One region of the Peribacillus sp. CSMR9 genome, then DNA from elsewhere that is predicted to be linked to it. Evidence: riboswitches for the same ligand, from Rfam matches in the RefSeq annotation. Region 1 holds a riboswitch; each other region holds the start of a gene.
The links. A riboswitch is a leader RNA that binds a small molecule or an ion and turns the genes downstream of it on or off. The one in region 1 is predicted to bind cobalamin.
Positions count from the first base shown of each region.

Region 1 (4,537 bases):
GATAGGTGAATGGCCACAGCTGTATCTAAAAAAATAAAGATGAAGCGATAGGTCAATTCTATTAAATCGATCAATAAAGATGGCACTTTAAGTTTTCGCAGCACGGATAGAATGACGGTAATGGGTGTTGTTAAGGTTAAGAAATATAAACAGCTTATACTGCCAAATACGACAGTGATCAAATTGATTACTGTACCAATGCTGTCATCGCTGATGAATATTTGCCAGTTTCCGACTTTCCAGGACCACCATATATTGGATATTGAAATGGGTTTGCTTGTAAAAGAAAAAAGGATGGTAATTGTACCTGATAATATAAAGAACCCCGGTAGTAAGAGTAATTTCAGATAATAAGAAAGTGGGATTCTTGCCGCAAAAATGATTAAAGCACTCATCACCGTAAAAGTGATGAGCGAAACGGCCATATCCCTTACAGTTAAGGAAAAAAGCAAAAGGGAGAGTGCAAAAATCATTTTTTCCAACGGATGTTCATCCTTTAGCCCATTGAAATAGGCATATTTATCAATGAGTAACATGCTTGGATTCTTCGGGCATGGCTTGTTTGGCTTGCTTATTCCTTTGTCTCATTACCCCAATGAAATATCCAATGAAACCAGCTCCGATTGCAGCCTGCAGCGCAAATAATAAGCTTTCTGTTTCTGCACCTGGTGGCTCCCAAATACTGTTGAACCATGGCTTATATTCCGGATGGATTTTAGTGATGGCTTCTTCAGCTTCGCCATCTGCACCGCCAAATTGCGTTCCTTGTTGGGTGATTAACGGTATGGTTGCAAGAATGACGACCAGGAAAAGCAACAGTAAACTTTTTTTCATATTAACGGGCCTCCTTAGATAAAACTCGCAGCAATTTCAATTCGCCTAGATTGTATTTTTTTAAGAAATTCATCACAACGACTGTCAATAATCCCTCGCTGATTGCCAAGGGAATTTGGGTCAGGGCGAAAATCCCTGCAAACTTAGTGAATGAGGCCATGAATCCCCCTACCTCGGATGGAAAAGCAAGAGCAAGTTGAACGGAAGTTACCACATAGGTTCCTAAATCTCCAAAAGCAGCTGCCAAGAAAACCGCAAGAGAAAAAGACCACCCCAATTTAGTTGCGCCCTTGAAGACAAAGTAAGAAATGAAAGGTCCGCATACTGCCATGGAAAATGCATTGGCCCCTAATGTCGTCAACCCTCCGTGAGCCAGTAATACAGCTTGAAATAACAGGACGATGGAACCCACGACACTCATGGCCAATGGTCCGAATAATATGGAACCCAAGCCAACTCCTGTAGGGTGTGAAGAACTTCCCGTAACGGAAGGAATCTTCAGGGCCGATAATATGAATACAAATGCTCCCGATAGGCCGAGTATCATTTTTGTTTCTGGGTTTTCCTTTACTTTGGACCTAATCGACCGGTAACCCAAGATTAAAAATGGAAGGATAATGGCCCACCAGAATATGGCCCATTCAATCGGTAAAAATCCCTCCATAATATGCATGGCCATAGCACGTTTTGGTACAAGAAGCAATAAAATGACAAAATAAAGAATTTTCCAATTGTCTTTTTTCATTCTTTCTCCTTTCAACACTTTTAATTTTTTCTGATCAAGGCTTTTAGAAGAAAAGCGGCGCCCAACATAAAAAGCACTTCTCTAAAAAAGAAAGAAGTGCGTAATGAACAGGAATTCCTCAGCATAAACCAACCACGGGCTATTCTGCCTGATCCGCACACCCATCCTCGTAGGCTGAAACAGTTTCACGCTTCATGGCAGGTCTCCTGGCTTTGGTTCATCATCCCATTACATCCTTCCCATCTCATTTGACAGTGGATTAACCTTAAGGCAATAGGACTTCCCTTTACAGTGGCGGGACCGCTCCGGATTTTCACCGGCTTCCCTTTTAAGCTGAATTTCCGAGAAAATTCAACACCATAAAACTTATGTAATTATTTTGAAAAATCTCGTATAGTTTATCATAAAGAAATAATTCCAGCTACACTCTCTTTTTTTTTTTTAGACTAATAACGCAGAGAAGCGAGGCATGGAGCTGGATTTACCCTATTAAACTTTTCTAAACAGTCGGAATAAACTTTGAATTTTGCTAAAGTTGTTATATGATAGATAAAGTTAGCTAGAAATGTATAATAAAACCAAATATTTCATTTTAAAAGTGCTCTTGTGTGAATTATCAAGGGATAATAGGGAAATCGGTGAAAATCCGATGCAGCCCCCGCTACTGTAAACGCTGATGAAATTGTCGATGACCACTGGCTTAATGCCGGGAAGGGACAAAGTAAAATGAAGCGTAAGCCAGGAAACCTGCTTTTGAAATTGTATGATACTTTTCGGAGGGAAAGGTAGAAGGACTATGACGATTTTGGGAGATTCAGCATATTTGCCGAAGGCTCCTCATTCATATAGTTTTTTTAAAACCTTAACTCTTATGTTAAGGTTTTTTATTTTGCCTTTTCCCTGAACTCAGGAGGAAGAAGATGACTACTTGGAACTTGCAGGGTACTAATACGCATCTGTTGATTTGCAATGGAAGCAGTTGCATGAAAAAAGGCGGGGAAGAAGTAACCCAAGCGATTCGCGATGAAATTACTTTAAAGGGACTGGATATGAAAATCCATACAACCAGGACACGCTGTAACGGAAGATGTAAGGACGCCTGCGTTGTAATTGAGTATCCCCAAGGGAGATGGTATCGGGTGGAAACCCCAGATTACGGTCGGAAGATTGTAAGTAATATCGATGATGGGGAGTTTGTGCCACAGCTGATCTACCGATTCAGTGATGGGGAAATGACCCCTAATCCAGATTTTCCTGCTCATACGGGTATTTCAAAGAACAAATCGTAAAAGGAGATGTCTTAATGAGTACTAACGGTAAATTATTCGTCGTGGGCTTTGGGCCAGGGAATTTTGAACACATTACCAAACGTGCTGTCGAAGCCCTTCAAGAAAGTGACTACATCATTGGTTATAAAACTTATGTTGAACTCATTCAGGGATTGCTTACAGATCAAACGATTATTAGTACGGGAATGACTGAGGAAGTATCACGTGCTCAGGAAGCAGTGAAACAAGCGGAGCTGGGAAAGAAAGTGGCTGTAATTTCCAGTGGTGATGCCGGAGTGTACGGGATGGCAGGGCTGGTTTATGAAGTATTGATTGAAAAAGGGTGGAAAGAAGATACTGGAGTGGGCATTGAAGTCATCCCTGGTATTTCTGCAATCAACTCTTGTGCGTCTTTACTTGGGGCACCTGTCATGCACGATTCGTGTACCATCAGCCTCAGTGATCATTTAACGCCTTGGGAACTTATCGCTAAAAGGGTGGAAGCTGCTGCAATGGCTGACTTTGTCATTGCACTTTATAACCCGCGTAGCGGAAGGCGGACTAGGCAAATTGTAGAAACACAAAAAATTCTCCTTCGCTACCGTTCACCGGATACACCTGTCGGGTTGGTGAAAAGTGCTTATCGCGATCGGCAGGATATTGTCATAACCAATTTGAAAGATATGTTGAATCACGATATTGGAATGTTGACCACCGTCATTATTGGTAATTCATCTACCTTTTTATATGATGACAAAATCATCACACCAAGAGGTTATCAGAGGAAATATACATTGAATTCGGAAAAGCAAACATTGAAGCCGCATCAGCGTCTGCAAAAAGAAGCAGAACCATGGGCATTAGATCAAGAAGCCGATTCCATGCAAGAAGCCTACGCTGAGCCTGATGGAGGGGTTGGATTACTTACAAAAGCACCAGAAAAGAAGGCGACATCTTTTGAAATGGCAATGGAAGCCCTGTCTATAGTTAAGGGCCAAACCGTTCAGCAACCCATTAAGCCGTTTGTTCAGCAAAAAGTGGAGTCGGTATTCGAACTTGCGGTCAGTCCAGGTGTGGCGAATAAACAATTCACTCCCAAACAAATGATGACACTTGCGGAAGTTGTCGGGGAAAAGGGATCGATGGAATACACGCCAAACCATAAGATCGTATTAAAGATTCCGACAACGGATCCGGAAGTCATTACGGGGAAATTGCAATCAGCAAACTTTCTGTTATCGCCGATTGGAGATGTACTGACATTAAAAGCCTGTGATTTCTGTGATGGGGAAAAAGCGGAATCCATTCCTTTTGCGGATGAAATACACCGGGTGCTCGGCGGAATGAAAATGCCCAAGGAACTGAACATCGGTTTTAATGGGTGTGGAATGGCTTGTTATAGTGCTGTGATGGATGATATTGGGATTGTCTTTCGGAAAGGGAAGTTCGACTTATTTCTTGGTGCTAAACCGGTTGGAAGAACAGCCCATCCAGGTCAGCTGGTTGCTGAAGGCATTGAACCGGAACAGCTTGTTGAACTGATTACGGACATTGTCGGGGAGTATACGCAAAATGCCCATCCAAACGAGCGGCTTTTTAAATACTTCAAACGTGCAAAAAAGATACAGAATTTTTCTTATCAGGACATTGCTCCCAAAATAAACATAGAGCCTGCGCCTTGTGAAGACTA
Region 1 is NZ_JAOPHO010000014.1:24,610-29,146, forward strand. Features, by position in the region: gene cbiQ (cobalt ECF transporter T component CbiQ) at 1-482, opposite strand, end outside; gene N9I19_RS09435 (energy-coupling factor ABC transporter substrate-binding protein) at 523-834, opposite strand; gene N9I19_RS09440 (energy-coupling factor ABC transporter permease) at 836-1,579, opposite strand; cobalamin riboswitch at 1,759-1,956, opposite strand; cobalamin riboswitch at 2,159-2,348, shown strand; gene N9I19_RS09445 ((2Fe-2S) ferredoxin domain-containing protein) at 2,500-2,868, shown strand; gene cobJ (precorrin-3B C(17)-methyltransferase) at 2,883-4,537, shown strand, end outside.

Region 2 (4,537 bases), on a different contig from region 1:
AATTAGGTAATCATTATTCTGTTGGTAATTATGGGTTGAAAATGAGATATTGTTCTGTAGCAGGAACAAAAGGTACTACTTGGTCAAATGTAGATGCTTCATGTGATGTTACTGATTCAAAAGCTGAAAAAATAGGTTATGATATGAATGCTGTAGGAAATTATAAATTGAGTGGTAGCGTTTCTAATGGCTATGTAAGTCTTACTAGTTCTCTCAAACTTACTCTTTTAAATAAAAATAGTAAATATGCTCGTGTTTATCAAAAATATTCATATAGAGATTAAAATTTTTAATGGAGTTGAATTAAAATGAATGTATCGCCTTCTTATTTTATATTTGGTTTAATAAACATGATTTTAATGATTGGAGCTATACCAGCTATCATATACGCTTTATATTTATTAAGAAAAATTTCAAAAAAATAAAGTGAAAAAGGAAGAGGGACTTTTGTAGTCCCTCTTCCTTTTTTTGTGCCTTTGTTTCTTCAGCCAATTACAATAAGGGTCATTAATCCCCTCCAACTTGATCGAGTAGATATTAATGAGATTCTTCTAACTGGTTCTATGTTTCATGCTTGGCTCCATCGTGCAGGTTACATGGACCCAAAAGCGACTAGTTTTTTCATTTCATAAAAGACGGATGATAAACAGATAAGTATTCCGTTAAATACCTTATGTGCCGTACATATTCGCCTAATGTTCGCTGTCGGACACCTTCAGCAACTTTTGCACGGAGAAAAATATCTAAGGCTTCTTGCAGTGTGTATTCAATCGTGAAACTATCCGTAGCCTTACTGTCCAATTTCCGTTCCTTTATCGCAGTTCCACGCTGTTTAATAACGTGTTTCTTCATGAAAAAAAGCACCTCCAGACATAGAAAAATAATAGTGAAATGGAATATCACTGTTTCCTACGTACAGAAATGCTTTTATCCTACATGCAATTTACGGCTTTTAACGGTCATACCAACAGAAAAAACCCTGCTACAACACGGAAGAACCGCATTATAACAGGGTTTATAAAATTAGCGTCCCAGATAGGAATCGAACCTACGACCTACAGCTTAGGAGGCTGTCGCTCTATCCTGCTGAGCTACTGGGACATATAAAAAAGTCGACGACTTATTTATTATATTTCTTATAGGCAAACTTTTCAAGTTAATAGCAATAATAATTATGAAAAAAAACATCTAGACGCTTAGGGGGCACTCAGCTCTCCTGTTTCCTTACTCTTCATTAAATGGAATACTTTATTATTTCCTGGTTTTCTGGTACTATTATGCTAGAAAAAATTAGGAGAATGATAGTGGGGAATTATAGAGTTTTATGGATGGTGACGCTGCTGGGGATTTTAATTTTACCGGCATGCTCACAAGGGATTTTAGAGGGTATAGGCACAAAGACGGCTGCACCGATCACGAAAGATAACATTGAAGTGGCTGCAGCAGCGGAGAATGACACTGGGCAGGATTCGGAGGACGAATTATATACTGAACGAATCGATACGAGAGACTGGATAACGGCCGAGTCCGCGGTACAGCTTCCAATATTGATGTATCATAGCATTTCTGAAGGCAATGGCCTTCGGGTACCAAAAGAGGAATTCCGATTACAAATGACTTGGCTTCGGGAAAATGGTTACTATACATTATCCCCTGAAGAAGCATTTCTCGTTTTAACCGAAAATCGGATGCCAAGTGAAAAGTGTGTCTGGCTTACTTTTGATGATGGCTATACAGATAACTACACGGACGCTTTCCATATACTAAAAGAATATGATATGAAAGCGACTGTCTTCATGATCGGGAAGTCCATCGATAAAGGTCATCACCTGACTGAAAATCAAATGATGGAGATGAGCGGGAATGGGATTTCGATCGAAAGCCATACTATCAACCATTTGGAGCTGAACCGAATGACGGCAGAGCAGCAAGAAGCGGAAATGGTCCAGTCAAAGGATCTGTTCGATCGTATCCTGCAACAGGACACGACAGTGCTTTCCTATCCAGTTGGTCGTTATAATGAAGAGAGTCTCAGGCTTTCAGAAGAAGCTGGATACAAGATGGCAGCCACTACTGAACCTGGAGGAGCTTCAAGGGAACAAGGGATGTATGCCTTGCATCGAGTTCGGATTTCACCTGGATTATCAGTCGGTGGGTTCGCGTCGCTGATAGAAAATGCTTCAAATCATTGAAAATGGACGGTGCATTTCAAACTTGTTCAGAAAAATCATATAATAATCGATTCTTACATGGTGTATAATGAAGGCAGTGAAAATTATATACATATGAACGATTTGGTGTCTTAATGACTTAAAAGGGAAGTTGGTGAAATGCCAGCGCGGTCCCGCCACTGTATTTGGGAGCTGAAGGCTGTGTACCACTGTATGGGGATATGGGAAGGTGCCGTTGACGATGACCATGAGCCAGGAGACCTGCCAAGATTCGTACACCTGTAACCTACGCGGATGGGAAGGTGTGTGGCAGACCCTAAGAGTCCGTAATGATATTGTTGCCATACAAGCATCTTCCGTTTAACGGGAGGTGCTTTTTGTTTTGGGTGCATCTTCCGAGATTATTAGGTGAAGAAATTAAATGAAAAGATTGTGGGGAATGAAAATGAAGAAGATTTTTGGTTTGATATTGTTGATGTTGCTTACTGCAGGCATGATGGTTGGCTGCAGTGACGCTACTGATGAAGGAAAAGAAAAGCAGCAAACGAATCATGCTCAACACGACGCTTTCCCGATTACGATTAAAGATGCAACGGGCGAAAAAGTAACGATAGAACAAAAACCGAAGAAAATCGTTACGTTGATACCAAGTAATACAGAAGTGGTCTTTGCACTTGGTTTGGGTAAAAAGGTCGTTGGTGTTTCCGACAATGATAATTACCCGGAAGAAACGAAAAAAATTAAAAAAGTTGGCGGAATGGAAATGAACACGGAGCTGATTGTCTCCATGAAGCCTGACCTTGTTCTTGCCCATGCATCAAGTGCCCATAATTCGAATGAGGGATTAAAGCAGCTTAAGGATGCTGGAATAGATGTCCTTGTAGTCAATGATGCACAAAGCTTTGACCAAGTCTATGAATCTATTGAAATGATTGGAAAGGCAACGGGAGAAAATGATAAGGCAAGCGAAATCGTTGCGGATATGAAAACGAAGCTCAAGGATATTCAGGAAAAAGCCAAATCCGTTAAGGAAGCGGATAGGAAGACCGTTTTAATTGAGGTTTCGCCATCACCGGATATATATACACCTGGAAAAAATACCTTCATGAATGAAATGCTTCATATTATTTCAGCGGATAATGCTGCTGCTGAATTGGACGGCTGGGCAAAAATTGATGAAGAGTCGATGATTGCTGCAAATCCGGATGTCATCATTACAACGTATGGTAATTATACAAAAGATCCAGTAAGTGAAGTGACAGGCCGAAAAGGATGGCAAGACGTAAATGCCGTTAAGAATGGCCAAGTCTTTGATGTCCCTTCTGACTTGGTGACCCGTTCCGGTCCACGCTTAATAGAAGGAGTAGAGGAACTTGCAAAAGCAGTCTATCCGAACCAATTTGACAACTAAATGGGCGTTTGCTTATTTGATTGCGTTGTTAATTTTGTTATTCGCAATGACGATAGGCATTTCCTTTGGTTCGGTGCCAGTTCCGATTCCCGTACTTATACAAATAATCGGCAAGGAGATTTTCCACTTGCCGATTTCTGCTGATCCGGATGTGATGCTTACGAATATCGTGATGAACATCCGCTTGCCGCGTGTGCTGCTCGCTGGTTTGGTTGGGGCATCACTTGCGATTGCCGGGGCAGCCTTTCAGGGACTGCTCCGGAACCCGCTCGCTGATCCTTACACATTAGGTATTTCTTCAGGAGCATCGGTCGGCGCCGTATTGACAATATTCTTGAATATATCACTGCCATTCATCGGTTTATATACTCTTCCGGCATTGAGCATCTTATGTTCAGTGCTCACGATGCTCTGCGTACTGACTTTTGCAAAAAAAATGGATCGGTCGATGAAAGTGGAAACGATTATCTTAACGGGAATCATTTTCAGCTCGTTTTTAAGTGCCTTCATTTCATTGATGATTGCGCTGACGGGTGATGAATTAAGACAAATCATCGGCTGGCTGATGGGAAGCGTCTCAATGCGCGGATGGAATTATATCGTAATCATTTTGCCGTTTTTTATCATTGGTTCGTTGACCTTGATCATGAATGCAAGCGAATTGAATGCGATGACTTTCGGGGAAGACCGGGCAAAACACTTAGGTGTGAACGTGAAGCGGCGGAAAATGTGGATCTTGATAGCCGGTTCGACATTGACAGGGGCAGCCGTTGCCGTTTCAGGGGCGATTGGTTTTGTAGGATTGGTCATTCCTCATTTTGTCCGGAAGATTTGGGGACCTGACCATAAACATTTGCTTCCGTTGTCATTGTTGATAGGAAGCGGATTCTTAATATTGGCGGATTTTGTAGCACGAACGATCATTGCCCCAGCGGAACTGCCGATCGGGGTGATC
Region 2 is NZ_JAOPHO010000025.1:23,037-27,573, reverse strand. Features, by position in the region: gene N9I19_RS13120 (hypothetical protein) at 1-284, shown strand, start outside; gene N9I19_RS13115 (hypothetical protein) at 622-852, opposite strand; tRNA gene N9I19_RS13110 (tRNA-Arg) at 1,028-1,101, opposite strand; gene N9I19_RS13105 (polysaccharide deacetylase family protein) at 1,299-2,192, shown strand; cobalamin riboswitch at 2,279-2,454, shown strand; gene N9I19_RS13100 (helical backbone metal receptor) at 2,617-3,582, shown strand; gene N9I19_RS13095 (FecCD family ABC transporter permease) at 3,545-4,537, shown strand, end outside.
Region 2: linked by a shared signal. The riboswitch ahead of N9I19_RS13100 (helical backbone metal receptor) and the one ahead of N9I19_RS09445 ((2Fe-2S) ferredoxin domain-containing protein) in region 1 are both predicted to bind cobalamin.

Region 3 (4,537 bases), on a different contig from region 1:
TCATTATTGACCGCTCAAATAGTCGATGAGATGACTGACACGGACAGTAATAAAAATAAGGAAGCCAAAGGCCAAGGGATTTCGAATATCATTGCCGGATGTTTTGGCGGAATGGCAGGATGTGCGATGATCGGCCAATCCGGTATCAACATTAAATCGGGAGGAAGGGGCCGGCTTTCCACTTTTGTAGCTGGCGCATTTCTTATGGTATTAATCGTGGTATTGAATGATGTCCTTGTTAAAATACCGATGGCTGCCCTTGTCGCAGTCATGATCATGGTTTCAATCGGGACCTTTGACTGGTCTTCCCTAAAGCGGCTCACTAAAGCTCCAAAGACGGATGCAGCAGTGATGATCGTGACGGTCCTCATTGTTCTTTATACACATGACTTATCTAAAGGGGTATTTGCTGGAGTGCTCTTGAGCATGATTTTCTTCTCGGCTAAAATTTCTAAAGTGGCTGTTGAGAAAACGGAAGACATCCATGCTAAGAAAATCATTTATCGTATCAGCGGACAAATATTTTTCGCTTCGGTTCAGGACTTTGTTTCTAAGTTCGATTTCAAGGAAAAAGCCGAAACGGTCATCATCGATTTTTCCCATTCTAAAATATGGGATGCTTCTGCAGTCGGTGCTGTTGATACGGTTGTCCTTAAATATCAGTTTCAAGGTACACCTGTCCAGGTGCAAGGCCTGGACGAGGAGAGTTCGTTATTGCTTGAAAAACTCGCCACCTCAGAAAGTAAAATATCTTGAAAAAGTATAATTCTGCTGAATAGAAACTTTTCAAACCGACAAAATAGATAACATGAAATATTTCCTTTTGAAAGGAGCGAAAAGCATGACATCCGATCAGGATTATACAGCAGCGAATCTGTCACCAGATTTATTGAATGAACTGAAAAGCTTTGAAAGCAAACTTGGCGAGGAAGCCAATAAAGAACTGATTGTCATCGCCTATGAAAAAGAAAAGGAAACCTTAAATTAAAAAAAAAGACTCAAACACCTTTAAATGGATGGTTGAGTCTTTTTTTAATGTACAGAAAAGGGGGCCCAAAGTATTGAATGGGCACCCCTTTTCCAATATTATTTACTGAATACGTCCGTTAAAACCGGAACGATTTGTTTTTTACGCGATACAACGCCCTCTAAGACGGCAATGTTATTGTTTAATGAAACGTCATATGCCTTTTCCACTGCATCAGCCGCTTTTCCAAGAGCCAAGGCCACAGAATCATTGGTCAAGATATCCGTTACGACGAATAGGAATAAATCCAATTCCTTCACAGCGATGACCGATTCAATGGCTGCTTCTATTTCAGCTTGCTTAGCAAGAACTTCGTTCGGATCTACAGCATTGACCTGAGCTATCTCCACTTTAGCCATTCCCATGGAGAATTCTTTTGCATCAAGAGTGATTAACTGGGCAATCGTCTTGTCGCTCAAGTCAGCTCCCGCCTTCAACATTTCCAAGCCATATGTTTCAGCGTTTACTCCCGCAATATCAGCCAGTTCCATAGCTGCTGCAACGTCTTGCTCTGTGCATGTCGGGGATTTGAACAATAAAGAATCGGAAATTATGGCAGATAGCATAAGTCCGGCGATCGCTTTAGGGACTTCAATGCCGTTTTCTTTATAGATTTTATTTAAAATGGTTGCCGTACAGCCAACTGGCTCCGCACGGTAATATAAAGGATCGCTTGTTTCAAAGTTAGCGATACGGTGATGGTCGATAACTTCCAACACACGGACTTGGTCAATATCTTCTGCACTTTGCTGGCGTTCGTTGTGGTCGACCAGGATCACTCCATCCGCTTCCCCTGCCACTTTTTCCACAAGGCGGGGAGCTTCGAATTTGAATTGGTCCAACGCATATTGAGTTTCACCATTCACTTCACCCAGACGAACTGGTTCAGCGTTGATACCTAGTTGCTTTTTAAGATCTGCATAAGCGATTGCTGAACAGATTGTGTCTGTATCCGGGTTTTTATGTCCAAAAACTAATACTTTTTCCAAGATTTTAACCCCTTTTTCATAAATATTTTTCCGCGAATCCCCTCATCGCAATAAGGGAGAGCCACCTTTACTATACACTTTATTTTAACACAAAATCCCGTAAATTCAGTGCTCAAATTACCCATTCCCCAATAAAATCTTTCATTCTCAATCCCTCTACCTTCACTTTGTCAATAGATAAGGGTTGGTTTTTCTCAAATATATTAGTTGAATTATCATCGTATATGGCTTACGATAATATAAGCAGAAATACTAGATATTGATTACACAAACAATACCAATAACTATATATAGAATATTTTATAATCCAAGGTGCCAGTGATGGCTGAAAAGGGAATCCGGTGTAAACCCGGAACTGTCCCCGCAACTGTAAATGTGACGAAATGAGAAACCACTGTATAGCTCTCTCTATACGGGAAGGACTCAAAGTAGGATGATCATGAGTCAGGAGACCTGCCTTGATTTTTTCATGTTTCTTATTCTTCGGGGATTGAGATGATGAAACGATAGTATAATGGCTATTTTTTCATGGTTCTTTTATTCTATCGTTTGATCCGCTCAATCCATTTGGGCGGTTTTTTTATTTTAGCGGAAGTTTACAAGGAGGATTATTAATGACTCAAACATATAACTCTACCATAAGCGAAAATGACACCGAAACGAATTCAATCCAGCTTGAGATGTTATCAAAGGAATTCGAAGGCCGTCTCGATATGGAAAAGTTCAAAAAGCGTTTTATAAAATGGCTTGATCGCAAAAGTGACTCAACCGATGAACAGGCATCAAAAAAACTGATTCAGCTCGCTCTTGAAAGTGTGGATATAGATGCTCCCGATTGGACATTCGTTGCTGCAGCAGAACTATTGAATACGATGTATAGGGATGCACAGGCAAATCGAGGTTATGAAGGCATGAGTTATGGCCCATTCTATGAACTGATCACGGAACTCTCGCAACTTTCAGAAGGCCAGCGTTATCCCATTTATAAATCAGAACTGCTAGCTTCTTATACGAAAGCGGAAATTGAGGAATTGGGTTCGGTGATCGACCCGGAAAAGGATAAATTATTTTCTTACATAGGCATCTACTTATTAAACGATCGCTACCTAGCCCGCCCCAAAAAAGACAAGGTCTACGAACTGCCTCAAGAGCGCTTCATGATCATCGCGATGGAAATCATGCGAATGGAAAAAACGGAGCATCGTCTTCAACTAATAAAAGAAGCTTACTGGGCTATGTCCAACCTTTATATGACTGTTGCGACGCCTACTCTATCCAATGCAGGTAAAACGCATGGACAGTTAAGCTCTTGTTTTATCGACGCAATTGAAGATTCCATTGACGGCATCTATCTATCTAACTACGATGCCGCAAAAGTATCAAAATTCGGCGGCGGTGTAGGTCTTTACGTTGGTAAGATTCGTTCGCTTGGTTCTGATATCCGAGGTTTCTCTGGAAACAGTTCCGGCACGACTCCCTGGATCCGGCTATTCAACCAGACAGCTGTCAGTGTCGATCAATTGGGGCAACGTAAAGGTGCCATCGCGATTTACTTGGATGCCTGGCATAAAGATATTATGAGCTTTCTTGATTTGAAGACGCAAAACGGGGATGACAGATTAAAAGCCCATGATATTTTTACAGGTGTATGTATTCCTGATTTGTTCATGGAGGCTGTACGCGACAGAAAAGAATGGTATCTTTTCGATCCGCATACCATCAAACAAACCCTTGGATTCTCACTTGAAGATCTTTATGACGAGAAGAAAGGCGAAGGAAGCTTCAGGAATCATTATGCACTTGCTGTCGAGGCCGCAGAAAATGGTACACTTCCAAACTATAGCTTTGAAAAAATCAATGCGATGGACATCATGAAAAGCATCATGATTTCTCAATTAGAAGAAGGCGTACCATATATGTTCTACCGCGATGAAGTGAACCGGAAGAATCCGAATAAACATAAAGGCATGATTTATTGTTCTAACCTTTGTACGGAGATTGCTCAAAACTTAAGCCCTTCGACGATCACGGATGAATATGAAACAGAAGATGGAGATGTCGTTGTGGTCCGTAAAAGCGGCGATTTCGTTGTCTGCAACCTATCATCCATTAACTTGCCCCGTGCGGTGAGCAGCGATGTTTTGGAGAGGTTAATTCCCATTCAGATCCGGATGCTGGATAACGTCATTGATGTCAATAATCTTCCGGTCAAGCAAGCATCCATCTCGAACAAACGTTACCGGGCAATTGGTTTAGGAACGTTTGGATGGCATCATTTACTTGCCACTCAGAATATTTATTGGGAATCGGATGAGGCTGTTCACTATGCCGATGCTTTATACGAAAAGATCGCTTACTTAACAATCAAAGCATCCAACGAGTTGGCCAAGGAAAAAGGATCATACCCATATTTCGAAGGATCGGATTGGCATACAGGGGAATATTTCGAACTTCGTGACTATACAGATCAAAAATGGATGGATTTAAAAGCAGATGTGCAGCAACACGGTACCCGTAATGG
Region 3 is NZ_JAOPHO010000005.1:91,083-95,619, reverse strand. Features, by position in the region: gene N9I19_RS05555 (SulP family inorganic anion transporter) at 1-756, shown strand, start outside; gene N9I19_RS05550 (hypothetical protein) at 842-988, shown strand; gene N9I19_RS05545 (manganese-dependent inorganic pyrophosphatase) at 1,087-2,016, opposite strand; cobalamin riboswitch at 2,310-2,491, shown strand; gene N9I19_RS05540 (ribonucleoside-diphosphate reductase subunit alpha) at 2,631-4,537, shown strand, end outside.
Region 3: linked by a shared signal. The riboswitch ahead of N9I19_RS05540 (ribonucleoside-diphosphate reductase subunit alpha) and the one ahead of N9I19_RS09445 ((2Fe-2S) ferredoxin domain-containing protein) in region 1 are both predicted to bind cobalamin.